2 regions of the Lysinibacillus sp. BF-4 genome follow, and region 1 is predicted to be linked to the other one. Evidence: riboswitches for the same ligand, from Rfam matches in the RefSeq annotation. Region 1 holds a riboswitch; the other holds the start of a gene.

What was found. Region 1 has a riboswitch for FMN ahead of ribD (bifunctional diaminohydroxyphosphoribosylaminopyrimidine deaminase/5-amino-6-(5-phosphoribosylamino)uracil reductase RibD). Riboswitches for the same ligand answer to the same signal wherever they lie in the genome.
Region 2: another riboswitch for FMN. It lies ahead of CH76_RS01290 (ECF transporter S component); the one in region 1 lies ahead of ribD (bifunctional diaminohydroxyphosphoribosylaminopyrimidine deaminase/5-amino-6-(5-phosphoribosylamino)uracil reductase RibD).

What each region holds. Positions count from the first base shown of each region.
Region 1 is NZ_JPUW01000016.1:17-14,632, forward strand. Features, by position in the region: partial or broken gene CH76_RS07005 (transposase) at 1-630, opposite strand, end outside; gene CH76_RS07010 (CPBP family intramembrane glutamic endopeptidase) at 671-1,237, shown strand; gene CH76_RS07015 (5-bromo-4-chloroindolyl phosphate hydrolysis family protein) at 1,389-2,033, shown strand; gene CH76_RS07020 (toxic anion resistance protein) at 2,033-2,983, shown strand; FMN riboswitch at 3,129-3,245, shown strand; FMN riboswitch at 3,318-3,434, shown strand; gene ribD (bifunctional diaminohydroxyphosphoribosylaminopyrimidine deaminase/5-amino-6-(5-phosphoribosylamino)uracil reductase RibD) at 3,537-4,565, shown strand; gene ribE (riboflavin synthase) at 4,575-5,207, shown strand; gene CH76_RS07035 (bifunctional 3,4-dihydroxy-2-butanone-4-phosphate synthase/GTP cyclohydrolase II) at 5,220-6,407, shown strand; gene ribE (6,7-dimethyl-8-ribityllumazine synthase) at 6,421-6,885, shown strand; gene CH76_RS07045 (hypothetical protein) at 6,911-7,093, opposite strand; gene CH76_RS07050 (DUF6501 family protein) at 7,153-7,350, opposite strand; gene CH76_RS07055 (biotin transporter BioY) at 7,607-8,206, shown strand; gene putP (sodium/proline symporter PutP) at 8,246-9,727, opposite strand; gene CH76_RS07065 (proline dehydrogenase family protein) at 10,013-10,990, shown strand; gene CH76_RS07070 (helix-turn-helix domain-containing protein) at 11,027-12,316, opposite strand; gene pruA (L-glutamate gamma-semialdehyde dehydrogenase) at 12,549-14,093, shown strand; gene CH76_RS07080 (amino acid ABC transporter ATP-binding protein) at 14,221-14,616, opposite strand, start outside.
Region 2 is NZ_JPUW01000001.1:253,377-272,367, reverse strand. Features, by position in the region: gene CH76_RS01360 (ATP-dependent DNA helicase RecQ) at 1-236, opposite strand, end outside; gene CH76_RS01355 (helix-turn-helix domain-containing protein) at 239-1,234, opposite strand; gene CH76_RS01350 (ferredoxin) at 1,335-1,583, shown strand; gene fabI (enoyl-ACP reductase FabI) at 1,703-2,473, shown strand; gene CH76_RS01340 (sodium-dependent transporter) at 2,503-3,852, opposite strand; gene CH76_RS01335 (DUF1294 domain-containing protein) at 3,897-4,160, opposite strand; gene rplT (50S ribosomal protein L20) at 4,227-4,586, opposite strand; gene rpmI (50S ribosomal protein L35) at 4,639-4,839, opposite strand; gene infC (translation initiation factor IF-3) at 4,869-5,372, opposite strand; ribosomal protein L20 leader region at 5,461-5,611, opposite strand; gene CH76_RS01315 (methyl-accepting chemotaxis protein) at 5,758-7,440, shown strand; gene thrS (threonine--tRNA ligase) at 7,493-9,427, opposite strand; gene dnaI (primosomal protein DnaI) at 9,740-10,678, opposite strand; gene CH76_RS13400 (DnaD domain protein) at 10,693-13,281, opposite strand; gene nrdR (transcriptional regulator NrdR) at 13,296-13,766, opposite strand; gene CH76_RS01290 (ECF transporter S component) at 13,895-14,485, opposite strand; FMN riboswitch at 14,574-14,738, opposite strand; gene CH76_RS01285 (ATP-binding protein) at 14,809-16,584, opposite strand; gene CH76_RS01280 (response regulator transcription factor) at 16,577-17,293, opposite strand; gene ccsA (cytochrome c biogenesis protein CcsA) at 17,391-18,584, opposite strand; gene CH76_RS01270 (cytochrome c biogenesis protein ResB) at 18,584-18,991, opposite strand, start outside.

The DNA of each region.
Region 1 (14,616 bases):
CAATCGACCGCGCTTATGTTTGATATGGCGACCATTAAAGAATGTTGTTTTGCCTTTACTATCATAGCTAGTGGCTAGAAAATTAATCCCTAAATCAATACCAACAACGTTATTAACATCTTGCTCCTTTAATAGAGGGATGCCTTTTGTCATGGGGATATGCAAAAACCACTTATTGAACTTGTACACAAGTTTCGCTGTGCCAAATTTCCAATCGTCATTGAAGTATTTTTGCATCCCTTTTACTTCGAAGGGTAATTTAATACGACCATCTAACGTATTGACACTAAAAAGTCGCTCGTTTAAAGAATAGTCACGATTCCATACTACATCATAGCTAGGGCGCTTGTAGTGAACAAGCGACCATTCATGTCCATTTGATTGTGCTGATTTGTAGCTGGCAATGACCGTTTTCATGACGGATTGCGCCATTTGACTTTTCAAACCAAAACGTTGGCGAAGTTCTTTGTAATACAAGTTGTTTAATTGGAGTTGATTCAGATTTTTTGATACAACTACTATCTCTGAAAGCCAATTACACGCTTTTTGATAGGTTTTACTTGTCAAACGTAGGCTTTCTGCTTGTGATTCATTAACGTAAAGTTGAATTTTAGCTGTAATTGTTGTCATATTTTCACCGCCTTTCACTAAAAATAGTATACTATTTTTAGTGAAGTTAAAAAAAGAAACTCAACCTAAAGGTTGGCGACAATTCCTCCCTGACTTACGCTTTGCGTTGAAGTCGGGGTATCCTTGTCGCAAATCTGATGAAGTACTACCACGCGCAGCCTTTTTCACCTTTACTGCACCATTTAACCTACTAGTGCTAACAGCCATTGCATCTAGTAGTTTACTGTTATTTGGTGTCCTACTCACATTTTTGATACCAGCTAGCTATATTCCTAGTGCCAATAGTGACTATCAAAATGCTTCCCTACTAGCTATTACAAGCATGATGCTTGTAGGTGCAACGTTTGAGGAGCTTTTATTTAGAGGGATTATTCAAAATTTACTATTGCTATGGTTAGGTAACAGCTGGCTTGCCATTGGCATTACTACACTCGCATTTGTCGCGTTGCACGTTCACTATTTTAAAAAACCCGTTATGCTACTTAACATTACAATCCCTAGCTTAGTATTTGGCTGGGTTTACTTTCAAACAAATAATATTGTAGTACCAATTATTGTCCATTTTTTACTTAACATCGGCATCACCCTATTATTTAAATACCGTTGACTTACATTAAAAGCCTAATAACGAGAGGAAAAGTTATCCCCTCTCTTTTTATTTTTCCTATACGCCATCCCGTTGTCGTCAATACTTTTTTTGAAACTTTACCCGTTGTTTGACGTATAATAGGGAGAGATACTATTTAGGAGGTTACCCTATGCTTACGTTCTTTCAAAACTTATTACGCCACACGATTACGCTAGTTACGAGTTTTTTAGCATTTGGCTTTGCTGCAGATTCGCAGGATTCTAGTTTGTTAATGCTCGGCGCATTTTTTGGTAGTTATGTGGTCGTCAATTTTTCTATAAAACAATTGCAACTTTTCAATCGTCGTCGCAAAACTTCACTAACACGCAAAGAGTTTAAGCATGTAAATGCCCAACTTAAAATTGCCAAAACAAAAATTAAAGCACTCAATAATGCCTACTTAAAAGTGCGCTCTATTAATTCCTTTAAGCAACTGCATGAGATGACAAGTGTGGCAAAAAATATTGTGCGCCTTGTGCGTCAAACACCTGAGAAGTTTTTCGCGGCAGAGCCGTTCTTTTATGGTCACCTTGACTCAGCTGTACAGCTTACCGAAAAATACAGCTTCCTGTCTCGCCAGCAAGTGCGCGATAAGGAAATTACAGCAGCGCTATCCGAAACACACGCAACACTCGATGATTTAACAGATACGTTAAAACTCGACTTAAAAGAAGTGCTAGCTAATGATATTGAGCACCTTAACAACGAGCTAGATTACATCAAATATTCATCAGAAAAACGCAAAAAACAAATAGAATGGCGAGGCGACAAATAATGAAAACATTTGAACTTTTGCCTGAGCAAACCAAGCCACACGCGCTAAAAATCGCAGGCGAAATTGATATGAATAACTATGAGTCCATCCTTACACTTGGACACAACACACAGCGCGCGATTTCACAATTTAGTGATCGCGTGCTGTACCATATTAAAAACCGCGACATTACTAAAGTCGGCAATACTTTGCAGCAATTAGTGGATACAATCACGAGTGTTAAAGTAGAAGAAAATGATACAAATCTATTATCTCGTTTCTTCAAAAAAAAGAGCGAACCTTCGCCTGAAAGTACAATGCACTATGAGCGGGCAAGCATTCAGATTGAGCGTATTGAGTTGCAATTGCACCGCGCACAAAAGCAATTATTAGAGGATATTGAGGTACTAAACGAAATGTACCGCCTTAACCAAAGCTATCACGACGAGCTATCAATCATTTTAGCCGCAGGTGAGCTAAAGCAATATGATTTTACGAGCCGTGAGTTACCACGTATAGAAGCCATGGCGGCACAAGACCCACAAAGCCTTGCACCGCAAGCATTTGAGGATGCCAAAAATCAATTACAGCGCCTTGATCAGCGCCTGTATGATTTACAAATTGCGCGCGAGCTAACGGTACAAGCCGCACCGCAAATTCGCATGATTCAACAATCTAACCAAGTACTATCCGAAAAAATCCAAACGTCTTTAATGACTACCATTCCATTATGGAAAAACCAAATCGCACTGCTTATTAGTTCACAGCGTGACCGCCAGCGTGCGGATTTACATCGTCGTTTAGCTTCAGCTGAGCAGCGTATGGAGGCCCACTTTGATGCTACCGAGCTTCAACAAACGCAACAACGCTTACTGGCAGACGTTGAAGAAACCCTATTACTACAAGGGCAATCGTCGGTACAACAAGCACAAATCGAACGCGAAATGCGCAATTTAAGTCGCGATTTATAACAATTAACGCCACAGAAATAAATTTATTTCTGTGGCGTTTTTATGCTTGCTGTCACTACTCTTTGCTGAATACTGCTTCAACTTTTCGAAATTCCTTACTAGATTTTTCTGAACATTCATGTATAATGGGTGTCACATACGAATAGTTTTCCTTCGGGGTCAGGTGAAAGTCCTAACCGGCGGTATAGCCCGCGAGCTCTTTGGAGCAGGATTTGGTGAAATTCCAAAGCCGACAGTATAGTCTGGATGAGAGAAGGAAGTAAAAGTTACGCGCTTTGCCGTAGCTTATTTTCTGACCCCACAAAACAGTTGTGTGGTCTTTTTTAATTGCATAGTTTTCCTTCGGGGTCGGGTGTAAGTCCCAACCGGCGGTATAGCCCGCGAGCTCTTTGGAGCAGGATTTGGTGAAATTCCAGAGCCGACAGTACAGTCTGGATGAGAGAAGGAAGTGGCAAAAAACTAGCGTACGCGCTGGTTTATTTCGCAATGCCTACTTCACAAGCCCCTGTTAGATGCAGCGGGCTTTTTATTATTTTGAGGAGGTGCTTTTTGGATGGAACAACGATTTATGCAATTTGCGCTACAGCTTGCGCAAACAGGTAAAAACCAAACGTCCCCTAACCCACTTGTTGGCTGCGTGATCACTAAGGGTGAAGATATTGTTGGCTTTGGCGCACATTTAAAAGCGGGCGATGCTCATGCCGAAGTCAACGCACTAAAAATTGCAGGCGACAAAGCTGAGGGCGCTAATGTTTACGTCACATTAGAGCCGTGCAATCATACGGGGCAAACAGGAGCTTGCGTAGATGCCTTAATTGCGGCTAATGTCGCGCATGTTTTTATTGCTACGCTTGACCCTAACCCGCTTGTTGCAGGTAAAGGTGCTAGGCGCTTAGAGCAAGCAGGTATTGCCGTTCATGTTGGACTTTTAGAGACAGAGGCTAAAGCATTAAACGCACCGTTCTTTCATTTCATTTCACAGCATCAGCCTTATGTAACGTTAAAACAAGCCATCTCGCTTGATGGCAAAATTACAGCAAGTAAGGGTGAGCAAACCTTTATTACAGGCAAAAAGGTCAAGGAGGATGTGCATTTAGCACGCGCACACCATGATGCCATTTTAGTTGGCACAAATACGGTATGTATTGACGACCCGAGCCTAACAAATCGCCTAAGCACGACTAAAAAACAGCCCATTCGCGTGATTATTGACCGCTTCGGCAAAATCCCTGCGAGTGCTACGGTATTTACGGATCATGCCGCACCTACTTGGCTTTTTACAAGTGAACCACGTGAGCTAGCACGCGTGCGGGTTTTTGTACTCGACAATTGTTCACTTGGCAATGTACTGCGCCGCCTAGCAGACGAAGGCATTATGACGCTTTATGTTGAGGCAGGCTGTGGCATTGCGGATGCCTTTTTACAACAAGGCTTTGTGCAAAAAATGATTACCTATGTCGCACCAAAATTATTAGGTAGCGACGCCCTTCCCATGATTACAAAAGCACTACCCCGTCCGTTTAAATTTGATGAGGTAGCGCGCATTGGCGAAGATATTAAAATTACGATGACGCTAAAATGAGGTGAGCTTTTGTTTACAGGTATTATCGAAGAATTTGGCACGATTAACAGCATGACGATGGGTAAGGAGGCGATTGCCTTCACCATTGGCGCACACGATATTATAGCGGATATGCATATTGGCGATAGCATCGCAGTAAATGGCGTATGCCTTACCGTTACTAGCTTTACAACATCAAGTTTTACAGCAGACGTCATGCCAGAAACCGTGCGTGCAACAACACTAGCTAGCTTACAAACTGGTGCACGCGTTAACCTTGAGCGCGCTATGGCAGCTAATAAACGGTTTGGTGGTCACTTTGTGGCAGGTCATGTGGATGAGGTGGGCACGATTTTACGTAAGCGCCCCTTCTCTAACGCAGTATATGTGGATATTAAAATTTCACGCGAGGCAAGCGCCTTACTTATACCGCGTGGCTCTATTGCGGTTGATGGCATTAGCCTTACCATTTTTGCTTTACAACCAGAGCTGGTAACGGTTTCGCTCATCCCACACACATTTGACCAAACAACACTTGGCTTTAAGCGCGAGCGCGATACCGTCAATATCGAAACCGATATGCTTAGCAAATATGTAGCACGTCAGCTTCAAGGACAAAATAGTAAAGTAACAGCAGATTTTTTACGACAAAACGGATTTTAAGGTGGTTATACAATGTTTAATACAATAGAGGAAGCACTAGCAGATTTAAAACAAGGCAAAATGATTATCGTAGTAGACGACGAAAACCGCGAAAATGAAGGTGACTTTGTTGCACTCGCAGAGCTTGCGACACCTGAAGTCATTAACTTTATGGCAACGTATGGCAAGGGGTTAATTTGTACACCACTAAGCCCGACCATTGCGAGCCGTTTACAACTTGCCCCAATGGTCGCACGCAATACGGATTTTCATCAAACCGCATTTACCGTAAGCGTGGATCATATGGAAACAACAACCGGCATTAGCGCCTTTGAGCGTGCCAAAACAATCGAAAAACTCATCGACCCTACAGCAAAAGCGGCAGACTTCCGCCGTCCTGGGCATGTTTTTCCTTTGATTGCTAAGCCTGATGGTGTACTTGCACGCCCTGGTCATACCGAGGCAGCTGTCGATTTAGCGATGCTTGCGGGGAGTACGCATGCAGGTGTCATTTGCGAAATTATGAATGCGGACGGCACAATGGCGCGCCTACCTGAGCTCCAACAAACAGCGCAAACCTTAAACATGAAAATCATTACTATCGAGGCTTTAATTGCCTACCGTCTCGAAAAAGAACAAGTCATTACGCGCGAGGCTACTGTTGTAATGCCAACGGTTGCTGGTGATTTTACGATGATTGGCTACAGCAATACGCTTGACGATAAGGAGCATATTGCGTTAACAAAAGGCACACTACACGAAGCCGAAGCTCCGCTCATTCGCATTCATTCGGAGTGCTTAACAGGTGATGTCTTTGGCTCTAAACGTTGTGATTGCGGACCTCAACTACAAGCCGCGTTAACAGCCATTGAGCAAGACGGTACAGGCGCAGTGCTTTATATGCGACAAGAAGGGCGCGGCATTGGGTTATTAAACAAACTCAAAGCTTATGAGCTGCAAGAGCAAGGCTATGACACAGTAGAGGCTAATGAACTGTTAGGCTTTGCGAGCGAGCTACGCGATTACCGCCTATGTGCACAAATGCTTAAAGACTTAGGCGTTACAACGGTACGTCTCCTAACTAACAACCCTGATAAAGTGGCGCAACTTGAGCGCTACGGCATTACGGTTAGCGCACGCATCCCACTCATTGCAGGGCTAGCACAAGAAAACGCCAACTATATGGCAGCAAAAAAACACAAAATGCAACATGTACTTTAAGGAGGAAATTAACATGGTAAACACAATTCAAGCACAATTAGTCGGTACACAATTAAAGGTAGGCATTGTTGTAGGTCGCTTTAACGAGTTTATTAACGACAAATTACTAGCTGGCGCAGTAGACGGGCTTAAACGTCATGGTGTCGCGGATGACAATATCGAAGTGGTATGGGTACCTGGCGCTTTTGAAGTACCCTTTATCGCTAAAAAAATGGCAGAAGGCAAAAAATACGATGCTGTTATTGGTTTAGGCACTGTCATTCGTGGCTCAACAACGCATTATGACTATGTATGTAATGAAGCCGCTAAAGGCATTGCCCAAGTCGGACTACAAACCGGCGTACCAACCATTTTTGGTATCGTCACAACCGAAACCATCGAACAAGCAATTGAGCGCGCAGGCACTAAAGCTGGCAATAAAGGCTATGACGCTGCCGTTGCCGCAATCGAAATGGCAAACCTTACAAAATTACTATAAAACAAAGAGGCTAAGGGACATTCCCCTAGCCTCTTTTTGCATGCTGGATACGTTGGACGAGTGTCCCAATCACTACTAATGCAAGCCCTACGCCTGCACCCATTAACTGGTCAGCTAGCACTTCGCCAGCTCGTAGGTAGCGCATCAAAAATGTACCACCAAAAATCACCAGTGTAATTAAGCCAAGCTGTCTTATCATGATGCCCATTTGCCTATTACAACCTCCAAACAATCGCTCAAGCGATACCTGTCTATGCTAAAATAGAGTTATGCAAAGTATGTTTTATAGTAGCCACCAATGTGACCTGTGTTATCAATCACGAAAATAAATTCGTCTGTTTCGTTTTTCACTTCGTATTGTTTACCTACTGTTAAAACGTTTGATACTAAATATTTCGCTGCATCCGTATGTGTACAAGTTACCGTACGTAAAGTTGGCGAATCTTTCCATGTATTATGAAGCATAGCAATCTCTCCTCGTTTAAAAATTCATCCTCTCTAGTGTATACGATTTTTACGCATTTGTGGAGAGCTGGAGGTGAAATTTATGAGTGTACCGATTTGGTTTTACGTTGTTGCCTTCTCACTCGTCATTGTATTTGTTATTATTGCGGAATGGAACTCACGCCGTTAATATGTGTTAACCATTATAAATATATAGTTGACTTAAATACTTTACTCCACTAAACTAGAAACATACTAGTTATTGGAGTGATACTTGATGGCAACTACAGTTCAACAAGCACGCGCAGGTAGTAAATTTTCGACAGTTGATATGGTATACTGTGCGTTATTTTCGACACTTATGATGATTGGCGCAAACATTACGGCTTTTGCCCCGTTCCTTGTGGTAGGCGGCGTGCCAATTACGCTACAATCTTTTTTTGCAACATTAGCAGGGCTAGTTTTAGGTGCACGTAAAGGTGCAATCGCTATGCTCGTTTATACTTTAATTGGGCTAGCAGGTGCGCCTGTCTTTGCTCAGTTTAAAGGCGGCATATCTATGATTTTAGCCCCTACCTTTGGCTTTATCGTCGTCTTTATTTTAATCGCCTATATTATTGGCAAAATGACAGAGAAGCATGGCACTGTAAAAAGCTATGTCATCGCCTCGTTAGTTGGTACTGTTATTACGTATATCATCGGTACAAACTGGATGTATGCAGCCTATATGCTATGGGCAGGTGCACCAGAAGGCTTTGATTACTGGATGGCTTGGGCTTGGATGCTTGGCCCACTACCAAAAGATATTATTTTAGGTGTATTTGCAGGATTCTTTGCTTTCCGTATTAATGCGATTTTAAAAGTCAATAAATCCTAACAAAAAAGGGAGTGGCCGCGGCCACTCCCTTTTGTGCTATTATTTTTTCATTTCCTCATGTAAATGCGCAACTGCCGCATCAAATGTTTCGTCAATTTCCTTATTTGGCTTATACGTGATTAAGCTCACTACTACAATCGTAATAAGGCTTAACAAGAAACCTGGCACGATTTCGTAAAGTTCGAACCACTTAAATTTCTCCCAAACAAAGACCACAACCGCACCTACAATAAGACCTGCAACTGCACCTTGAGACGTTGTTTTACGCCAGTAAAGGCTTAGTAAAATAAGCGGCCCAAAGGCACTACCAAAACCTGACCAAGCAAACGATACAAGATCTAACACCGACTCATTATTTGGCCAAGCTAACATAATGGCTACAACAGACACCGCAAATACCGCTACTCGTCCCAAGAAAACATAGTAACTATCTGACTTTGGTGCTTTATTAAATGCCTTATATAAATCCTCAATTAATGCCGATGACGTAACGATTAACTGTGACGAAATCGTACTCATTACAGCCGAAAGTACAGCCGCTAAAATAACACCTGCAATAATCGGATGGAAAATAATTTGACCTAATACAATAAATACAGTTTCCGGGTCCTCAAGTGTCGCACCTTGTTGCAGGAAGTACGCATACCCAACAATCGCTGTAAATACAGCTCCCAACATACTTAAAAACATCCAACCAATACCAATGCGGCGAGCACTACGTGTTTCTTTAATCGTTTTAATCGCCATAAAACGCACAATAATATGTGGTTGACCAAAGTAGCCAAGCCCCCATGCGAGTGACGAAATAATACTAATTGCTGTAACACCCTCAAAGAAACTAAAATGTAGAGGTGAGGCATTTTTTACGGTACTAATTGTTTCAGCAATACCGCCTGTGTACGTTAAGCCCACAATAGGTACTAAAATTAATGCTAAAAACATGATTGTCCCTTGAATAACATCCGTATAGCTTACCGCGAGGAAGCCTCCAAATAATGTGTAAGCGATAACAACTGCGGCCACTACTAATAAACCAATATGGTAATCTAGCCCAAATGAGCTTAAGAAAAACTTACCGCCCGATACCATACCTGATGATACATAAAACGTAAAGAATATTAAAATAACAATACCCGTTACAATTCGTAGTAAACGTGATTTGTCGAGTAGACGTTTTTCTAAAAAGCTCGGAATTGTAATTGTGTCGTTAACATACGTATAGGCACGTAAGCGTGGCGCTACAACTAACCAGTTAATATAAGCCCCCACAACTAAACCAATTGCCATCCACGATTTCCCTAAACCTGTTACATAAATAACGCCCGGTAAACCCATTAACAACCAGCCTGACATATCAGCTGCCCCTGCACTTAACGCAGTTGCAATCGGGCCAAGTGAGCGCCCTCCTAGCATGTAGTCTGTTAAATTACTCGTCTTCTTATAGGCATACCAACCAATTGCAAGTAGCACTGCCATATAAATAATAATTGCTACAAGCTGGTACATTTGCTCTTGTGACATCTAGCCATCCCCTTTTCTTGTTGCGATTTTTTGAAATTTAAGTTCTATTAAACCCTATATACGACGATTAATCAATTATATTTCAAAAATAATACCGAAAAATATTTTGCACCTTAATTTTAAAAATATTTTATTTAGTGCAAAATTCATTGATATATCAACGAAAAATGCTCTTTTTTCCCTTCATTTCTCCATTATCTGAGTATTTGCGGCATTGGCAATTTTTTAAAACGTGCTATAATCCAAATTAAAATTATTTTCAACAAGTGAAAAGGAGTGTTTTTTATGAATTTACGAGATTTTTTCATCGCATTATCTGAAAACCGCGCACTAAACGCAGGTGCACAAAAATTTGGCTTACGTCTAGGCGCACAAAGCGTTGTCGCAGGCACAACCATCCCAGAAGTTGTTACAACAATCAAGCGTCTTAACGCAAAAGGCATTGCCTGCACAGTCGATAATTTAGGCGAGTTTGTTCATGATGAGGCAGAAGCACTGGCAGCAAAAAACAATATTTTAGCTGTTATCGAAACCATTCATGCTGAAGGGCTGAATGCACATATTTCACTTAAACCAACACAACTCGGTCTAAGCTTTGACCTTGAGCTTTGTTATAATAGCCTGCACGACATTGTAAAAACCGCGCATGACTACGGTATATTTATTAACTTTGACACAGAGACTTACGAAACATTGCACCAATCTTTTGAGTTGATGGAGCGTCTGCATAAAGAGTTTGATAATGTGGGCACAGTTATTCAAGCGTACTTTTACGAAGCGCTAGAAAATGCTGAGCGCTTTAAGGATTACCGCTTACGTCTTGTAAAAGGGGCCTATAAAGAAAACGCTTCCTTGGCTTACCAAACCAAAGAAGACATTGATAAAAACTATATTAAGCTAATTGAATATCATTTACTTAACGGCAAATTTACGTCAATCGCAACGCATGACCATAACATTATTGCCCACGTAAAGCGTTTTGTTAAAGCGCATAATATTCCACATGATGCGTTTGAGTTCCAAATGTTATATGGCTTCCGTAGCGAAATGCAATACGACCTTGCTGCAGAAGGCTTTAATTTCTGTACGTATTTACCATTTGGTGCTGACTGGTACGGCTACTTTATGCGCCGACTAGCTGAGCGTCCACAAAATCTGGAGCTTGTTGTGAAACAAGTATTTGATAAAAAAACAACGACGCTTGTTGGTGTTGGTTTAGGTGCATTCGCACTTGGTCGACTCACAAAACGAGCTAAAAAATAATAAAAGAGGCGTCGCGTATGCGATGCCTCTTTTTCGTTACATAAACTTTTTTAAGCGGTATTGCAGGCTTTGGCGACTTAAACCAAGTGCTTCAGCCGTTTTCGAAATATTACCTTCATGAAGGCTAAGCGCTTTTTGTAAATAATAATGCTCCACCTCATGCAAATATTGGTCAAGCGGACGTAAATCCTGCTGTTCCTCCACTACTAGCCCCTCATTACGCTTATGCGCTTTTTCGAGACGCCACTTTAACTGGGCAGGTAGCATCACCATTTCAAGTGTTTCTTCGGTCGTTAATAAACTCCCCACCTCATCAAGCAATAACTCAAGCTCTTTTAAATTGCCCGGCCAATCATATGCCAGTAAAAACTTTTCGACATCAGGCGCAATATATTTAATATGCGAGCCGTACTGGTCGCGGTGGCGACGGAAGTAGTCCGTAATAAACGGCAAAATATCTTCTTTACGCTCTCGTAATGCTGGTACTTTAATCGACACACTCGAAAACAAATGGTACAGCGTTTGCGATAGCTCCCCTTGACGGATTAAATCGACAGGGTCTTCCCCCACACTGGCAATAAAGTAATGCTTGCGATCCTCATACTCATTAAGCAATGCAATAATACGTTCCTGTGCTTGCATTGACAAATACTCAATGCGCTCCGCAAAGAAAGTACTGTTGCGGTTTTCTTTAATTGCCTTCTCTAAACGCTCAATGACCGTTTCTTCATCACGTCGGCAAATGAGTGTAATAAATAATTCGTTTTTTTCGATGAGAGCATGATGGATACCCTCTGCAATCATATCCTTACCCGTGCCTGATTCTCCAATCAACATAACGGGGATGCGCCCAAGTGCGGCGGCACGCGCAATCTGAATAACCCGCTTCATTGCATCTGATACAGCTGTAATAATATCAAACGTCAGCGGTGCGCCGTAGCGACGGAGCGGTTGGTACATCATGTATTGTTGCTGGGTAATATCACGTACAAACTCCACAGCACCAAGCAACTCACCTTCTACAATTAGCGGCATAATGTTGCTGATGGTCGTAACCTCCTCACCGCGCTTATTCCAAAACGTTGCCTTATGCTGCATAATTGGTTTGGCTGTTTCAATCACCTGAAAGAGCTCGCTACGCTGAAAATCGCCATTGACGATTTCGAGCGCCTTCTGCTTTTCAAACTGCTCGTCCGTAACTCCCATTAGCTCACGCATTTTTTTGTTGTAAATTAATACATTTCCTTGTTGATCAATGGCACATACACCACTGACGCTTTGCTCTGTAATAAAACGATACAGGGCAACTAGCTTATCATTATCCATGTAATTCCCTCATTTTTAGCTTCGTCCTGTTTATTTTACCATGCTTTGCGTAAAAAAACTTTTCCCATCTCAAACATTGCTGTGACAGCGTTTTCACAACTTTAATTATTAGAAAATTCGCGTTAGTGGAATAAAACACTTGCATTATCTCTAATTATTTTGCATCATAGTATGCATAAGGTTGATTACTACAGCAAAATTATTTTGCATTAAAACTTAGGAGGTTTTTTTTATGATTCCATACAAACACGAACCATTCACTGATTTTTCGATTGAGGCCAATGCTGCGGCATACAAAAAAGCGCTTCAACAAGTAGAGGCAGAGCTTGGTAAAACATATCCGTTAGTAATTAACGGCGAGCGTATTACAACAGAGGGTAAAATCACATCATATAACCCCGCTAAAAAAACAGAAGTTATTGGTCACGTAGCCAAAGCAAATAAAGAGTTAGCTGAGCAAGCGATGCAAGCGGCTGATACAGCATTTAAAACATGGAAAAAGGTTGACCCTGCCATTCGTGCAGACGTATTATTTAAAGCTGCTGCGATTATTCGCCGCCGCAAGCATGAGTTTTCGGCTTGGTTAACAAAAGAAGCAGGTAAACCATGGAACGAGGCAGATGCAGATACAGCAGAGGCAATTGACTTCTTAGAGTATTACGGTCGCCAAATGCTTGAGTTAAAACCAGGACGTAAAGTCGAAAGCCGCCCAGGCGAATTTAACCGCTATGACTATATCCCACTAGGTGTAGCTGTTATTATTTCACCATGGAACTTCCCACTTGCGATTATGGCGGGTACAACAGTTGCCGCTGTCGTAACAGGTAACACGGTATTATTAAAACCAGCTTCAACAACACCAGTTGTAGCGTATAAGTTTATGGAAGTTTTAGAAGAAGCAGGTTTACCTAAAGGTGTAGTTAACTACATCCCAGGACCTGGTGCAGAAGTTGGTGACTACTTAGTAGATCACCCAAAAACACGCTTCATTAGCTTTACAGGCTCACGTGATGTTGGCTTACGCATTAATAACCGCGCTTCAACATTATCAGAAGGCCAAATTTGGTTAAAACGCGTTATCGCAGAAATGGGCGGTAAGGATACGATTGTTGTTGATAACGAAGCTGACTTAGAACTAGCAGCACAATCTATCGTTAAATCAGCATTCGGCTTCTCAGGTCAAAAATGTTCGGCTTGTTCACGCGCTGTCATTCACCAAGATGTATACGACACAGTCGTAGCGCGCGTCGAAGAACTAACAAAAGAACTAACAGTTGGTGACCCAACAGACAATGCAAACTTCATGGCAACGGTAATTGACGAAGCGGCATTTAAAAAAGTAACAAGCTACATCGAAATCGGTAAAGAAGAAGGTCGCCTCATTGCAGGTGGTACAGCAGATGACTCAACAGGCTACTTTGTACAACCAACCGTATTTGCTGATGTTGACCGCAATGCACGTATTATGCGCGAAGAAATCTTTGGCCCAGTAGTAGCGCTATGTAAAGCAAAAGACTTTGACGAAGCACTAGAAATTGCTAATGACACAGAATACGGCTTAACAGGCGCTGTCATTACGAAAAATCGTTTCCACCAAGAACAAGCGCGCGAAGACTTCCATGTGGGTAACCTTTACTTTAACCGTGGTTGCACAGGCGCAATTGTTGGCTACCAACCATTTGGCGGATTTAATATGTCAGGTACAGACTCTAAAGCAGGCGGACCTGATTACCTGCAACTACACATGCAAGCTAAAACAACTTCTGAAATGTTATAATCTGCTCACTATTATAATAGAAGAAACTCAAAAAAATCGTACCCCCCTTTTACAAGCCAAGCTCATTACGAGCTTGGCTTTTTACGTACAAAAAAACGATGCACTCCTAAAGAGTACATCGCGTCTATTAAGCAAATGTTCGTTGTAAAAAAGCTTTTGTACGGTCATGTTGTGGGTTGAGTAACACTTCATCAGGCGTGCCTTGCTCCACAATAACCCCCTTATCCATAAAGACAATACGGTCAGATACTTCACGCGCAAACTGCATTTCATGGGTCACAATTAACATCGTGTTACCATCATCCGCAAGCTTACGCATTACTTTTAGTACCTCGCCTACCATTTCTGGGTCAAGTGCACTTGTTGGTTCGTCAAATAGCATGACATCAGGGTTCATACACAGCGCACGCGCAATCGCTACACGCTGCTTTTGCCCACCTGACAGCTGACGCGGACGCGCATTCACATATGCCTCCATGCCCACAAGCTGTAAGTATTCCTCCGCAACCTTAATCGCTTCGGC
Region 2 (18,991 bases), on a different contig from region 1:
AAGCCCATTTTTTTCATTTGATTTACCTGATCCTGCATGAGAGATAATAGTGGCGAAATAATAAGCACAGGCGCTCCTTTTATCTTACCTGTTAATTGGTAGCATAAAGATTTTCCTGTACCTGTTGGTAACAGAGCCACAACATCCTTACCTTCAAGTAATTGCGTAATAACTTCTTCCTGCCCTTGACGAAAACTAGCATAGCCAAAGTAATGTTGTAGCGCTTGTTGTAACATCTCTATCCCTCCCTTGTGAGTGCTAAACGAATTTGAAAGTACGGCAAACCTGTCTGCTCATGCAATACTTTTAGGCGCTTTGTTTGCATCTGTCTAACGACTTGGTGTACACGTTGCAGTGTTGCACTGTCTATATAAGGCGTAACGTCAAAACTTGCCATATTGCGCGCGATTTCTACAATATGATCTTGAATGGTACTTGCTTTTAAGTGGCGATAATGACAAATTTGTTCAAAAGTGTATCCTTGCTCAAGTAAAACATTGGTTTTTGCTGCTGTTTCAGTTAATGCTTGCTCACTCACACACCCTTGACGCAATGCAAAAAGTAGTGGTGTATCTAGCGTATCCAACCAAATGTGAAGTGCTTCTATTAACAATAATTGCACGTCAAGTACTGTATGATTTGTTGCTAACGCCAGTTGTCTTAATGTTTGCGCTGGTTGCTCATAACCGCTTAGACGGTAACTAATCAGCATACGTTGGTCCTCTGTCATAATTGTTTGCTTAAGTGTAGTCACGATTTCTTGATAGAGCTTTGCACTTAACTCTCCTTGCTGATACGTAGCTTGCTGTAAAAATTGTCGAGTAAATTGTTGTATTGTAGTGTCACTCACAACAGGCGCAAACTTCATATCTTGCGCTTGATGCTGAGATAACGTTTGTACAGTCAATTGTAAACGTTTAAAAAAGATAGCCTCTAACCCTTGGTAGCGCCAGCCGTTAAAGTGATAGCTTACTAATGGCATTGGCTCAATACGATAAGATTTGTCATTACTTATCGTCAGTACACCTTCCTGCTCTAGTTGCAAAATTGCCTGCTCATACACCGCACGCTCTAACTGCGGCAGAATGCGATAAAAGTTATGCAAGTGGAATAAGGCAACATCTTCAAGTGTTTGAGATGATTTTTTTCCTTTTAATAAATGGTAAGGCGCTGCAATCGTACGCTCACCATTAAATATCACTAAAATTTGTCGAACTAATAGATGAAAATTCACAGCAAAATCCTCCGTTTCGATAGTTACTGTTGAAATGTATGCGGAACATCTTTAAAATGATAAGAGAACGATTAGCGGAAATGCAAAGGAGAGAATATAAATGACTAAGTACACGATTGTCGATAAAGATACATGTATCGCTTGTGGCGCTTGTGGTGCAGCTGCGCCTGATATTTATGACTATGATGATGAAGGTATTGCCTTCGTTATTTTAGATGATAACATGGGTACAGCTGGCGTACCAGAAGACCTGCTAGAAGATATGCAGGATGCTTTTGAAGGTTGCCCAACTGACTCAATCAAAGTTGCTGACGAAACATTTGACGGCGACTCATTAAAATTTGAATAGTCTTTACCTAAATGTCTGTGCCTACGCGCAGGCATTTTTTTATTGCATCTCATTTTTTTGCATGGTACTATAATTAGTAGTTGGTACTAATAACTGATAACACAAAGGAGTTGCTACATATGTTGCAATTAACAAATAAAAATATTGTCGTAATGGGTGTTGCAAATGACCGCAGTATTGCCTGGGGCATTGCAAAAAAATTATTTGACGCTGGCGCTAATGTCATCTTTACTTACCGTCAAGAACGTTCATTAAAAAAGCTTACACAATTACTTGAGAAGAATGACCAAAGCACATCATTAGTTGTACAGTGCGATGTAAATGACGACGCGAGTACAAAGCAAGCTTTCACTACCATTGGCGAAAAAGTCGGTGTCATTCATGGCGTTGTCCATTCAGTAGCTTTTGCAAACGGTGAGGACTTAAAAAATCGCTTTTTAGATACTTCTCGTGACGGCTATGCCTTCGCACAAGATACAAGCGCTTACTCATTAATCGCAGCTGCTAAGGCCGCTCACCCTTATATGACAGAGGGCGGATCAATTGTTACAATGTCTTATTTAGGCGCAGAGCGCGTACTAGACGGCTATAACGTAATGGGCGTAGCTAAAGCTGCACTAGAAGCTTCTATGCGTTATTTAGCTGCTGATATTGGTCAGGATAATATCCGTGTTAATGCTATCTCTGCAGGCGCGATTCGCACGCTTGCTGCTAAAGGTGTTCCATCATTTAATACAATTTTACACAAAATCGAAGAAACTGCGCCACTAAAACGTAATGTACAACAAGATGAAGTAGCAGATATGACGCTTGTGATGTTATCTCCACTGTCACGCGGTGTTACAGGCGAAACCATCTATGTTGATGGTGGCTATAATATTATGGGATAAAAAAAGCTGAGGCACGCCTCAGCTTTTTCTTATGCTATAAATTTTTCATAAATTGTATACAAAATAACAATACTAATCGCTACAGGCACTACATACGTCATCAATACACGGTACACCGTATAAAATAAAGGACTCACGTTACTCCCTTGTAACAATTCAGCTTTAACGCGTTCACGCTTCATCACATGAATGACAAAAATCGCAATTAGCAAGTTCCCAATTGGTAAAATAATATTAGACACTAAAAAATCTGTAGCATCAAAAATTGTCTTACCAAAAATCGTAACGTCACTTAACACACTTGATGTTAATGCTGAAGGAATCGCCGCAATAAATACGACAACACCTAAAATCATTGTCAGTTGCGCACGTGTTAGCCCAAACTTTTCAACAAGTGCTGCTACAATAATTTCATATAAGCTAAAAGATGACGTTAATGTAGCAAATAAAAACAGCACTAAAAATAAAGCTAAAAAGATTTCACCAAATGGCATTTGACCAAAGGCTGCTGGCAGTACAATAAATAACAACTCTGGTCCTGCTTTTGCCTCAAGCCCTGTCGCAAATACTACAGGAAAAATTGCTAAACCCGCAAGTAAGGATACTAAAATATTTAATGTTACTACTGAGCCTGCTGCCTGTGGTAAACTCACATCTTTTTTTAAGTATGAACTATACGTTACTAGGCACGACATACCTACTGCTAGCGCAAAAAAGGATTGCCCCAGTGCATATAACAATGACTCTCCTGTTGTCTTAGAAAAATCAGGATATAAAAAGAACTTTACGCCCTCCATCGCACCATCTAGTGTTAATGCACGCCCAACGAGTACAATAAATAACACAAAAAGCAACGGCATCATGATTTTATTCATTTTTTCGATACCATTTTGTACACCTAATGAAATAACGACTACATTAGCTAATGTAAATAGGGCTAAACCAAAAAGTGTTGTGCTTGGTGTACTCGTCACAGCACCAAAAATTTGGCCAGCATCAATACCATCACCAATTAACCCACCTGTTAACGCATAGCCTGTAAAGAGTGTAATCCAGCCGCCTACTACACTGTAAAAAGTGAGTAATAAAAAGCAACCAATAACGCCCATACGTCCTAACCATACCCAATTAGTAGCAGGTGCTAGCTTTTTATACGCCGTCACTGCCTCTGCCTGTGCATTACGTCCAATAATATATTCAGATAACAACATTGGTAAACCTATTAATAACGTAAACGCAACAAAAATTAAAAAGAATGCGCCCCCGCCACTTTGCGCCGTTACATAAGGCATCTTCCAAATAGCGCCTAGCCCAATAGCCGCGCCTGCTGAAGCCAAAATAAAACCTACTTTACTTGACCACTCATTTTTTTTACTCATCTCAACTCTCCTCAACTGCTTAACTTCTATTTACTTTACCAAATCTACGACCAAATTTGAACGACTAAAAATACTTGCACGGCTGCAAGTAATGGAAAGCCAAATGCAAATTTGTTTTTTCGTGTTTTATGACGAAATAAATACATGCCAAGTACACCACCAACAGCACCACCAAAAATCGCCAATGTAAATAGCGTTTTTTCTGCAATGCGCGATTTATGCTTTTTTGCCTGTGATTTATCATAACCCATGCAAATAACGAGTGATAATGACATCACCGCCATATACCCTAGTATAACCTCATGCACTTTACTCAACTCCTTAACAAAAAAGAGCCAACAAATTCGTATTGAATTTGTCGGCTCTTGTGTAAATTATTTTGCTACTGCTTGTTTAGCAGTTTCAGCTAGTTGAGCAAATGCTTGTGCATCTGTAACAGCTAAATCAGCAAGCATTTTACGGTTTACATCGATGTTAGCTAATTTTAAACCGTGCATTAAACGGCTATAAGAAAGACCATTCATGCGTGCAGCTGCGTTGATACGTGTAATCCATAATTTACGGAAGTCACGTTTTTTGTTGCGACGGTCACGGTATGAGTACATACCTGCCTTCATTACTGATTGGTTCGCAACTTTATATAATCTATGCTTCGAGCCGAAGTGACCTTTAGCTAATTTTAAAACCTTTTTACGACGCTTGCGCGTTACAATTCCGCCTTTTACGCGTGGCATACCAATTACCTCCTGCTAATTCATGTGAATGAATGTGTTTGTTTTGTTTTTATTACTTCATGTAAGTTAATAATGTACGGATACGTTTGAAATCGCCTGAAGAAACTACTTTACCTTTACGTAAGTGACGTTTTTGCTTAGTAGATTTGTTAGCGAATAAGTGAGAACCGTATGCACGGTCAAACTTTAATTTACCTGTACCTGTCTTTTTGAAACGTTTCGCCGCGCCGCGGTGAGTTTTCATTTTTGGCATTTGAAATTCCTCCTAAACTCAAGTGAAAATTATTTTTCGTTCTTAGGTTGCATAATTAAGAACATGCTTCGGCCTTCCATCTTCGGTTTTGTTTCAACCGTTGCGACTTCAGCACAAGCTTCTGCAAAGCGATCTAATACGCGTTGACCGATCTCTTTGTGCGTAATCGCACGACCTTTGAAGCGAATAGAAGCTTTGACTTTGTCTCCTTTTTCAAGGAACTTGATACCATTACGAAGTTTCGTTTGGAAATCGTGCTCATCAATTGTCGGGCTCAGACGAACCTCTTTCATATTGATAACCTTTTGATTTTTACGAATTTCGCGATCTTTTTTCTGTTGCTCAAACTTAAACTTACCATAGTCCATGATACGAGCGACTGGTGGCTTCGCTTGAGGGGCTACAAGGACAAGATCCAAGTTTACACGAGTAGCGATTTCTAACGCCTCGTTGCGTGACTTCACACCTAACTGATCACCATTATGATCGATTAAGCGGACTTCACGTGCGCGAATGCCTTCGTTTACATACATGTCTTTGCTAATAGTAATCCACCTCCAAGTGTTGTCGCGAATACATGAGTGGGCTTATATGCCCTGTTGAACGGTACACTTCTCGATGTCCATAAAAAAAGGACGGACATATAAGAAATGTCCGCCCGCTATATGTGCAAACGCAAAGTGTATGCGTTACAATTCAACGTGTCAAACCTGTAAACAACTCATACGAGCGTCTAACTCAGGTGAGAAGCGGGCAGCCTCTTCTTCAACCACAATCTGTATTCATTAACCTTAACTATATTATCATGCACATTTTAAACTGTCAATAACCTTTCCTTATTTTTTTATACCCCTCTAGGTCTTTACTATAGTATATTAAGTATAGTTCCTAATTTTATTATTGAAGGAGGAAAGGCTCATGACGATACGTCAAAAATTTATTGCTGTTGTAGCTGTACTTAATACGCTAACGATTATTGCGTGTGCTACGATTTTTTGGCAACTCAAAAATGTTGAACATCAATACGATACAACACTCAACGCTTCACTACCCTTACTTGAGTCACTGCGCTCATTAGAGGAGGACTTTTCATTACAAATGTCTGCTGTGCAAAATGTACTATTAGATGTCCCTGGTGCAGAAGCCAACTTTACGAAGGTAGAGGAACATAAGCAACAAACACTGAAGGATTTACAAAGCAAAGCAGATACAAATAGTGGACAAGCATTAATTACAGCTGTTATTAATGCGCACGCTGATTTTATGAAAGATGGCGAAACAACGATTGCTCTTTATACAAATAACCAAGCTACAGAAGCACTTACAATGTATGTTGATAAAGTAGCCAAGCATGATGCAGCAGTTAGCGAATCAACTAAGGAACTATCAGATGCGATTAGTTCATCCATTACCGATGTACGTAAACAAGCTGAAGATGTAGCCTCTCAAGCAGGCTATGTGGCATTAACAATTGCGGTCATATCCGTTATTTTAGGTATTTTAATCGGTATGTTTGTAACACGTATTATTGTTAAACCTATTCGTGCTTTACAACAAGAAGTGAGTATTGTAGCTACAGGTGACTTACGCTCACAAGATTTACCTGTTGCTAGTAAGGATGAAGTTGGGCAATTAACAGCCTCATTTAATCAAATGAAGCATATGTTAATCACCTTAACTACCTCTTTAGCTGATAACGCCAATCACTTAAGTGCTACAGCTGCTCAACTTTCTGCTTCAACAACAGAAGTTGCAAATACATCTGAACGCGTATCAACTGCAACGCGTGCCGTAACAGATAATATGATTGGCACATCACAAGCAGCAAATGATAGCTCCGTTGCGATGGACGAAACAGCTCAGGCGGTACAACGCATTGCCGAATCAACACAACTGTTGCAACAATCTGCTACAGACACAGCCGCTATTGCTCACTTAGGTGGCACAACTATCCGCTCGGCTGCAGAGCAGATGACGACGATTCATAGTTCAACGCAGTCAATGACAGCTATGATTGAACGCTTAATCGAACAATCTGAACAAATCGAAAAAATCACTGCAGTAATTGCAGATATTACAGACCAAACAAACCTACTTGCACTCAATGCTGCAATTGAAGCCGCACGTGCTGGTGAGCATGGTAAAGGCTTTGCTGTTGTAGCTGACGAAGTACGTAAACTGGCCGAGCAATCTAATGCCTCTGCCTCACAAATCAGCGCACTCACTACAGATATCCAATCCGAAACACGTAATGCTGGCAAAGCTATGCATGCTAACTTAACTACCGTTGAACAAGGTGTAACGATTATTAATGATGCAGGTAGCGCCTTTATAGACATCACAAGTGCAATTGATGCGATGCAAAATCAAGTAGAAGATATTTCAGCAGTTACTGAAGAAATATCTGCAGCTGCTGAGGAGGTTGCCGCTTCCGTTAATGAAATCGCAACAAATGCTAGTAATTTAGCAGAAGGCTCGTCCGCTTCACTTGAAATGATTGAGGGACAAAATGCTTCACTACAAGAAATGCAACAAGTTGCCGCGCAACTTAGCGACCGATCTGTTGAACTTCAACAATCCGTTGCCCAATTTAAAAACTAACAAAAATCCCTATAGCATAGACCTTTAATAGGTCACGCTATAGGGATATTTTTTATTTATTGTCTACGTCTTGAGCAATGATTGTTGCAAACTCATCAAATGATACGGTTTCAGAAGCTTTTGAACCATAGCGACGAATATTCACGCCACCTGCTTCAACCTCTTTATCACCAATCACAAGCATATACGGGATTTTTTGCATTTGTGCTTCACGGATTTTATAACCAAGTTTTTCTTCACGGTAATCCATTTCGACACGGTAGCCAAGTGCTGTTAGCTTTTGCTGTACATCTTTTGCATAATCAAAATGTGCTTCGTTTGATACAGGGATAACTTGTACTTGCACTGGTGATAACCATGTTGGTAATGCACCTTTGTACTCTTCAAGTAAGAAGGCTACAAAACGCTCCATTGTTGATACTACACCGCGGTGAATAACAACAGGACGGTGAGGTTTACCATCTTCACCAATGTATGATAAGTCAAAGCGCTCTGGTAATAAGAAGTCAAGTTGTACCGTTGATAGTGTTTCTTCCTTACCAATTGCTGTTTTTACTTGAATATCAATCTTAGGACCATAGAAAGCTGCTTCGCCCTCTGCCTCATAATATGCTAAGCCAACAGTATCTGCTGCTTCTTTAAGCATTGCTTGCGCCTTTTCCCACATCGCATCATCATCAAAATACTTCGTAGTATCTGCTGGGTCACGGTATGATAAACGGAAACGGAAATCCTCAATACCAAAGTCTTTATATACTGCACGTACTAACTCTAATGCATGTACTAACTCATCACGAATTTGGTCAGGGCGCACAAAGTTATGACCGTCATTTAATGTCATACCACGTACACGTTGTAAACCTGATACTGCACCACTCATTTCATAACGGTGCATGTTGCCAAGCTCTGCGATACGGATTGGTAAGTCACGGTATGAACGCATTTTTGATTTATATACCATCATATGGTGAGGGCAGTTCATTGGGCGCAGTACAAATGTTTCGTTATCGCGCTCCATTGCTGGGAACATATCGTCTTGGTAGTGATCCCAGTGACCTGAAGTTTCATATAACTCTTTAGAGCCAAGTACTGGCGTGTATACGTGTTGGTAGCCAAGTGACAACTCTTTGTCTACGATATAACGCTCAATTGTACGGCGGATTGTTGCACCATTTGGTAACCAAAGTGGTAAACCCATACCTACTGTTTGATTCGTTGTGAAGATTTCAAGTTCACGACCTAATTTACGGTGGTCACGTTCTTTTGCTTCTTCAAGCATTTGTAGGTGATGCTTTAAATCTTCCTTCTTGAAGAAAGCTGTACCATAAATACGCTGTAACATTTTATTATCTGAGTTACCGCGCCAGTAAGCGCCTGCTAGTGATAATAATTTAAACTCACGTAATTTCCCTGTTGATGGTACATGTACACCACGGCAAAGGTCAAAGAACTCACCTTGGTAGTAAATTGATACTTGCTCATCCTCTGGAATGGCTTCAAGTAGCTCTAATTTATATTCATCGCCTACTTCTGTATAAATCGCCTGTGCTTCTTTACGCGAAACATTTTTGCGCTCTACTGGGAAGTTTTCTGCAATAATTTTTTTCATTTCTTTTTCAATAGCAGGTAAATCTTCTGCTGTAATTGGTGTTGGTGAATCAATATCATAGTAGAAGCCATTTTCAATAACTGGCCCAATACCTAATTTTGCGTCAGGGTATAAACGTTTAACTGCTTGCGCTAAAACGTGCGCTGATGAGTGACGTAATACTTCTAAAGCTTCCTCATCATCCTGTGTAATAATAGCGATGTCGCCATCTTGCTCAAGTGGTGTAGATAAGTCAACAAGTGTTCCGTTCACTTTACCTGCATAAGCTTTTTTGCGAAGTCCTGGGCTAATTGAGCCTGCAATTTCGTCTGTTGTGATGCCTTTTTCAAATTCCTTTACTGCACCATCCGGAAAAGTTAATTTAATCATCTCTGCCATAAGTCGACACTCCTCATAATTTTGTACACAAAAAAGCCCCATCCCAAAAGGGACGAGGCTTGTGCTCGTGGTTCCACCCTTCTTCCTTCCGAACAAAGTTCAGACGAAGCTCCTACATCAGCTAACGTGCTGGGGACGGCAAGAGATTTAACCCTCTTGCTGCTCATAGGGAGTAAATAGTTACCGCGTACTTAGGAAGTTTACAGCCAAGCCTTCCCTCTCTGTTAAGTCGTTTGATAAAATCCATATCCTAGTCATTGCATTTACTATTTGAATAACGTCATTATACGCTCGTCTCATTATTTTTGCAAACTAATATTGTCTACGATTTGTACCATCCAGTTGAATGGGCACGGTTGTGGATTGAATGCGCTCCATAATACGCGCAGCTTTTACTGGCTCTTGGTGGTTTTGTACATACGTTAAATGGTCCGCTAGGCTTTTATAGTCAAAGTTTGACGTAACAAAAACGGGTAACCCCTCTGCCATACGGTAATGTAAAATCGCGCCTAATATTTCGTCTCGTGACCAACTCGTTAGTGATTCTGCGCCTAAGTCATCTAGCATTAATACAGGTGCTTTTTTAACAAAGTCCATTTTTTGTTGTAGTGTTTTATCATCAATCGCTTGCTTAATTTCACGTAAAAACTCAGGCACATAGACAAGCACCGAGCGCACTTGAATATTGGCAAGCTCATTTGCTACTGCGCCCAAAATAAAGGATTTGCCAACACCAAAACCGCCGTAAATATATAAGCCTTTTGACGGCATTTCTTTTGTTTCCTTAATTTGATTAATAAAGTTAGCAACAAAGCGTGCAATTTCTAAACGTGCACCTGTGTCCATTGCCATTGTAGAAAGCGAAGCCGTTAGCGTTTCACGCGGCATGTGTAAACTACTAATCATAGCCGCTACCGCACGTTCTTCTTCTTCCTTATATTTTTGAGGACAAGTGGCATACATAACATCGACAGCATTTGGTTGCATCGTAAGGCGTGGCACACAACCTACTACGGCATTTGTACACGCACGTACACTACCTGCATTACAGCAAGTATGCGCTTGATCGAGATACTCTAAAAATTTCGGTAGTGCATCCTCAATCATTTCGTCTGTCAAAGCCTGCTCATTAGCCTTAATAAAGGCCTGAATACGCTCATCACCTAGTACTCGCTCACGCACTGCATTATACCTCGCTTGAAATGAGGGCGTATTTACTTGAGATGCTAGTGTTTTTTTTATAGGTTCCATTACTTCTTCACCTTCTATTCTTTGCGACCAATGGACGCTAAAATGGATGCTCGTTCTTTGTCAAAGTCAACTGTAGATGAAGCTACTTGTGTTTGTGTTGGCTTCAGCCACTCTGGCACTTGCTCTACTTTGCCTGTAACACGACGACCATTATGCTGTCTTTCTTCATATGCTTTTTGTTGCTCCGCCACATGAGCGAGAGCTGCTTCTACTGTCATAATAGATTTAGCACGCCACTTGCTCGCAATTGTATTCACATAATTTTTAGGTAGCTGCCCTTCTTGCAATGTAAAGACATACTCTACCAATACATTAGCAACACCCATTGGCAAACCATATAATGTGACAAGTTCTTCAGCAACTTTAACATCATTAGCAAAAGGCTCTTGGTCATTAGCTAAGCGTTTAAGCATTTGATATGGTGTAACACTATCATAAGCATTTTCTGCTTGTGGTGCAGTTGTAATGGTTGGTGAATACGAGGGTTTTGGCTCTGTTTGTGCTAAAGCTTGCTCAACTGTGGTAACGCCATTTAGTTTCCAACGATTAGCAATAGCTTCGACATAAGCACGTGGTAATAACCCTTCCTTACGTTTAAAAACATATTCGACTAATACATTGGTCACGACAATAGGCAACTTATGTTGTAGCACTAAATCTTCACAGAGCTTACTATCCTTTGCAAGCGGCTCCTGTCCATTGTGTAACTCACAAAGAAATACATATGGCGTAATGGCATATCGTTCATAACCAGCCGCTTGTTCTTCACATACTAAAATGCGCGGACGATATTTTTTAGGTGCTTTATGCTGTGTAAGCATAGCCTTTGCCTCATCGACTGTATTTACTTGCTGTTGTCGCCATTCACTCGCAATAGTTTCTACTAAACGCTTAGGTAGCTTGCCATTCTCTTTTTGCAAAATATATTCGATTAATACATTTACTACACCTACTGGCATGCCATAAGTTAGCACTAGATTTTCAGCTAATGCTACCATCGAAGGAAATGGCTCTTGATTATTTAAACACGCCTTCATAAATGTATAAGGAATCATTGCTTCATAGGTTGTAGCAGTAGAAATAATATGCTCTCTTGTAACACGAGGGCGATAAGCTTCTTGTTGTGCCGTTGTTGCTTCAAGTGCTTGTTCTACTGTTGCAATACCTAGCTGTTGCCAATTACTAGCGATTGTCTCTACAAATTTTTGTGATACCTTACCATCCGTTTCATGCATCGCATATTCCATTAATACATTTACTACACCTACTGGCATACCATGCTTAGTTACAAGCCCCTCTGCCATCGCTAAAACAAAATCAAATGGCTCTTGCCCGTTATTTAAACGTTTTAAAAATGCATAAGGCGTAATACCATCGTAACCATTTGTTGAAGCTGGTTGCGTAACTTCCTTAACAGTTGGCTCTTTAATTTGTTTTTTGTAGTTACTGTATTTATGTTGCTCACTACGTGCTAATTGCATCGCTTGCTCTACAGTTTGAATATCCTTCCGACGCCAATGATCTGCAATAGACTCTACAAATTTTTTTGGTAATTTCATATCAGTAATCAACATGACATACTCTACTAGGACATTAACTACGCCCGTTGGTAACCCATAACGCATATACAAACTCTCAACAAGTTGCACCGCAGAGTCTGAAGGTGTTGCGCCTTTATGAAGACGACGCAAATTTTCAAGCGGGCTAGCTGTCGCTAAATAATGTAAATGTTTTTGTTGCTTACTCTGCCCTGTAGGCTCAACTACTGTCTTATCAAAAACAGGCGTAATTTGAGGCATTACTGTGGATACTGTTAATTTATAATAATCTGCGGCGGCTTTACGCAATTGCTTATCAGAAATCACTAAATCATCATCTAGTGCCATAATGACAACCTTTTGCATATCCAACGGTGAAAGCTGGTATAAAAAGGCCAGCTTTGCAATCATTTCACGCACCTCAGTCGTTAAAGCTGCAGCAGGCACTAAGTGCTCTTGTAATCCTGATTGAAGCAACGCAAAATCAAAATTTTGTTGCATAAAAGGATAGGTTTTACTTTCAGCCATAGCTACCGGCATTACTAAATCCGTAGGTACTGTACTATTAACGGGCGTAAAAACATCTGTAAATGTTCGTGTAACCTCTGTAAATTGATCACGACTTTTATGTTGCTCCATAAAGCGTGCACGCAAGTTACGATAATTACGCTCACCAATTTTACTGTATAACATCATCGACAATAAGGGGTCTGCAAAAAACACACCTGCTTCAAGCGGGCGTGCTAACTCATAAATAAAACTGCGTTCTTCACCACTACTTGTACGCCATGTGCGCACTAAGCCTATAGCTTCTAAAGCTAGGCGAGCCTTTAAAATTTCTTGTAGCCCCATATCTAACGTTTGCATTAAAAAATAGTGCATCGTTGGTGTTTGAGCTTGAAACTCACCCTCAGCCCAAAGTGTAAAATATAAACTTAACGCCTTACCGCCAACAATAGGTTGGTAAAAAAGAGTTAGTAGTTGGCGCTCTGTAACGGAAAGTTGTTGCGGTAGCTCAACAAAAAAAACATCATTTTGATGAAGCTCTTGTGGTAATAATGACACCAGGCTCACGCTCCTTACTTTTTAGCATTCGATTGGCGTTCAATAATCTCTCTAATCTCGTCAATAAATACATTAATATCTTTAAATTGGCGGTACACAGAAGCAAAGCGTACATATGCTACCTCGTCAATAGACGCAAGGTGATCCATAACCTTTTCGCCTACATCATCGGACTGTACTTCCCCATTACTCATTTGGCGCAAATCTTTTTCGATAGCAATTACTACCTCATCTAGCACCTCAAGGGCCACAGGACGTTTCTCACATGCGCGAATCATACCACGTAGTAATTTTTCGCGGCTAAACTCCTCACGTGAACCATCTTTCTTTACAACAATTAATGGTGTTTCTTCTATTTTTTCAAACGTTGTGAAGCGATAACTGCAAGACTCGCACTCTCTACGACGTCGAATTTCTTTATTATCATCAACTGGTCGCGTATCAACAACTCGCGTACCATTATATTGGCATGAAGGACATCTCATATTTTTATCTCCCGTAAGTTAATTTACTAGTTCTAAGTATAACAAACTTTTAAGCTCACAAAAAGGATAGGCTACATCAAACACAAAAGCAGCATCACGAGAAAGACGTGACACTGCTTTTTTGATAATTATTGGTAATGATACTGCTTTTGCTGCTGAATAATCCATTTATCCATTGCTTTATATAACAGCACCATAATAACTGTAATAATAATACCTTTAATAATATTAAACGGTAAAATACCTTTGATAATCATAACGTATAATGCATCACCAACGACTTGATCCATACCTAAAAAGTACGTATACATTGGTAAAAATACAGCATAATTTAAAAAGCTCATGCCGACAGCCATAACAAGTGTCCCTGCGATTAAGCCAGTAATTAGCCCTTTCACAGATTTAAAACGATTAAAAACCATATACACAGGCATAATGAATAATACCCCTGTAGTAAAGTTGGCAATATGCCCCACTGGCACACCTGTTTCAGTACCTGTAAATAACCAATCCAATACATTTTTAAATAGCTCTACTAAAATACCTGCTGCTGGTCCCATTGTAATGACTGCTAGTAATGCTGGCATATCACTAAAATCAACCTTTAAAAATGCGGGAAACGGTGGAATCGGAAAATTTAATAAATGTAGTAAAAAGCCAATACTACTCAACATCCCGATTGTTACGAAATACTTTGTGCGCTTGCGTTGCTTTTCCATGTTACTCTCTCCTCTTTGCTGATTACACCTCGCAAGAAGAAAGGTCCGACAAATGTGTGGCATAAAAAAGACATTACACATGTCGTACCTTCACCTTCTCCCATCCAGACTATACTGTCGGCCTTGGAGTTGCACCAAGTCAGCTACTCACAAAAATGAGTAGGTCGCGGGCTCGTATGCTTATAGGTTGCTGTCGAACAGCTACCGCATAATTACCGCCGGTCGGGAATTGCACCCTGCCCCGAAGATGAATCATATTTTTTAGTTGTTACACTACTATCATAGGCAATTTACAATGAATTGTAAAGTACTACTGCTTTTGTTTAACGTAAGGGTAAATAAAATGTAAAGGTTGTACCTTGTCCTTCTACACTATCCACCATAATATTACCCGAATGTGCCTTTACAATATTACGTGCAATCGCTAAACCTAATCCCGTACCACCTTTAGAACGGGTACGTGCCTTATCTGCCTTATAAAAGCGCTCAAACACGTAAGGCAAGTCTTCTTGTGGTATACCAACGCCTGAGTCTTGCACAAGTACTTTAACAAAGGTTTCCTCACGCTCAACTTTCACACTTACTGTACCATCTTCAAGTGTATGACGAATAGCGTTGTCAATTAAGTTTGTTAGTACCTGCTCAATGCGATCTTCATCTAACACTACCGTCTCATGCGGCTCAAATTCACTAGTAAATATTAAGTTAACGTGCTTTTCTTTTGCCACTTGCGCAAACTTTTGCGTAATACGTTCAAATACTGTATTAAGCGGATAGGTTTCTGTATTAAGCATCATATGTCCCGCTTCCATACGCGCTAAATCTAATAACTCAGATACTAGGCGACCCATTCGCTGTGACTCATCATAAATAATACGAATCATTTCATTGCGGTCTTCCTCAGTAGTAACGACTTCATCTAGTATCGCCTCAGAGTAGCCTTGTAACATAGCAATCGGCGTGCGTAGCTCATGTGATACATTCGCAATAAAATCAGAGCGCAACTTTTCTAAGCGGTGCTGCTCAGTCATATCACGAATAACGGCTACTGCGCCTCGTACAGAGTTACCACCGTACAACGGGCTTATCGTAATGCTGTAGTAAGCACCGTGCATTTCAATTTCTTCTTCTAATTTATCCTCAAACACTAATACATGATCTAGCATGTGATAAATTTCAGGTGGTAATGGCTCACTACTTTGGCTTCCTTTATTTACAAACCACATTTGCAATAACTTTTCCGCAGGTGGATTGCTCAGCAAAATGGTGCTGTCACTATTAAAGGTAATCACCGCATCTGTCATAGAAGTTAAAATATTAGAGACTTGCTCCTTCTCTTGATTAATAACCTCTAAATTATGCTTTAACTGACGCCCCATTTGGTTAAAGGCATTTGCTAGTTGTCCAATTTCATCATTTTGGCTCGCAACGACTTTATTATCAAACTTACCCTTTGATAGCTCAATTGCTGTTTCACGCATCTTGCGCAAAGGCAGTGTAATACGTGAAGATAGGAAAAAGGCAAAGAAGGTCGTTAATACAAAGGCGATAATAGCCGCTAATAGGACAATTTTTGTTGTCTCACGAGAAGTTTTATGTAAGGCCTCTGGGTTTTGGTACATAAAGACTGCCCCGTGCATCTCGCTCTCACCGTTTAATGGGAAAGCTAATACTAAATACGTATCCATTGCTTCTTGTTCAGAGTAGGATGGCATTAAGAGTTCTTTAACAATTGGCTCAGTTGTAGAATATACTTTGGCAAACGCCTTATTATCTAAAATCGTTTGTTCAATCTCTTTTTGGTTTTTGCCGTCTTGTAACGCCATTACAATATCGCGGCTCGTATTAGCCACCAAGGCATTCGTACCTTCTGGCAAAATATCTTCAAGCATGCTTTCGGTCTTACTATCCAGTTGCTCCTCGTCATAAAGGCTAGCAATGGTATGGGCTGTTTGTCGTAATGACGACTCAGCTTGTTGCACGTGATAGTTTTGTAAAAACTCAAGCATAAGTACGGTAAAAACAAACAGTACAAATGAAACGAGAAGCAAGATGGTTACCCACAGCTTCCCGACAACACTATTCCATATTCTATTCATTCACGACCTCAAATTTATAGCCGACGCCCCAAACCGTAACAATCATTTTAGCAGCATTTTCAGATACACGGTTTAGCTTCTCGCGCAGTCGTTTTACGTGCGTATCAACTGTACGTAAATCACCAAAGAAATCATAATGCCATACTTCTTTTAACAATTGCTCACGGTCAAATACCTTATCTGGTGATTTTGCTAAGAAGTATAATAGCTCATACTCTTTTGGTGTAAGGTTAACTTCTACTCCCTCCGCTGTGACACGGTGTGCATCATGGTCAATCATTAAATGCGGGAAGACAACTAAGTCTTTTGAAGTTGATGCGTTCGCTGCAGGTGCAAAGGCTTGTGAGCGTCGTAAAATAGCTTTCACACGCAACACAACCTCGCGCGGGCTAAATGGCTTTACGATGTAATCGTCAGCGCCAATTTCAAAGCCATGCACGCGGTTTGCCTCCTCGCCTTTTGCGGTAAGTAAAATAATGGGTGTCGTAGAACGCTCACGCAACTCCTCACATACTTGTAATCCATCTTTTTCTGGCATCATAATGTCGAGCAAAATACAGTGATAATCTTTTTCTAATGTCATGGCTAGTGCTTCCTCGCCATTCTCTGCTTCATCAATCTCGTAGCCTTCGCGCTCTAGGTACATTTTTAATAAGCGACGGATGCGATCTTCGTCATCTACTACAAGGATGGAAATATTGTCTGACATTGTGTTACCCCTTTCTACATTCATCTATATCTATTGTACAATTTACTTCACAAATTGAAAAGAGAAGCACATTTTTCGTCATGTGCTTCTCCAATCGTTACGCGTATGAGTGAAGTCCCGCGATGATTAAGTTAATAACAACTAAGTTGAAAATCATAATCGCAAAGCCGATTAATGCAAGCCATGCTGATTTACGACCTTCCCAACCTTTTGATAAACGAAGGTGAAGGAACGCAGCATAGAACAACCAAGTGATTAATGCCCATACTTCTTTTGGATCCCAGCCCCAATAGCGACCCCATGCCTCTTGCGCCCAAATCATAGCGAAGATTAAAGCACCAAGGGTGAAGACCGGGAAACCAATTAATACAGAACGGTAACCAATCTCGTCCATTAACTCTAAGTTAGCACGCTTAACAAACGGTTTAAGCATCTCACTTACACGTTTACGTGATAGTAAACGAATAAGTAAGTAAAGGATTGAACCTACTAATAGTGACCACGCTACCGTTGTTAATTTCTTAGCGTTAATAATAGGTGGTGTATCCATTAACGGCTTCATTTTACCTTCTGTTAAAGCCACAGATTCATTCATACCAAATAGCGCTGGTACGTCATACGTAATTTCACGTTGAATTTCGTCCTTATCCATATACGTAAACTGCGCTTCGTAGCCAATACCACGGAACACCAACGTTACTAATACGAAACCAATAACTACTACCACAAAGAACATTATTGCCTCTAATGCTGTGCGCTCTTTAGATGGTTTTGTTAAATCTACTACTTTTAATAAATACACAAGACCTGCTACAGCACTAATAGATAAAATAGATTGACCAAATGCTGCAGAGAGCACGTGGATTGTAAGCCAGTTACTTTGTAATGATGGTACAAGTGGGCTAACGTCTGTTGGGAACATTGCCGCATAACCAATAATTAATACAGCGATTGGTAAAGCAATTAAACCAAGTACAGTAGCACGGTACATAAAGTACATAATAATAAATGCCAGTACAATAAACATACCAAATGCTGTTGTAAACTCAAACATATTACTTACTGGCGCATGACCTGTATACATCCAACGTGTGATAAAGTAACCTAGGTTTGCGATAAAACCAATAATAGTAATGATAATCGCAATTTTCCCCCACTTATCTGCATGGCGAGCTGCCGCTTCCCTTTTATCATGTGAATTTTTTACTGCTCCACCGAAAAATAAAGTTGCAATTAAATAAGCAAGGAAAGCTACAAATAGTAAGTTACCACTAAGACTAATTAAACTCATTATGCTTCGTCACCTTCCTGTTTTTCTTCGGAATCATTTAAATCAAGCTGGTCAACGTAAGCTGGTAATTGCGCTGCTTGCGTGACAATATCAAGTTCTTTTTTCAAACCAAACCAGTTTTTATTAGTATGGGCCGCAAGAATAAGCTTGCCATCTTTTGTTGCCTGTACCCATAAACGACGGTGGTTCCAATAGGAGCCGATAGCTACACCAATCATAAAGATGATACCACCAACAGCAATAATTGGGATCGTACTATCCTTATGAATCGTTAAACCTGATGAGTTACGCGTTGTTGCTGAAGCAAACTTCATCATATTTTTGTTTTCACCTAATGGCTCCAATGTGTTACGAATCGCCACAAAGCTCGTTTCGCCTTCTGGCGTATCAGGTGTTGTCATTTTAAA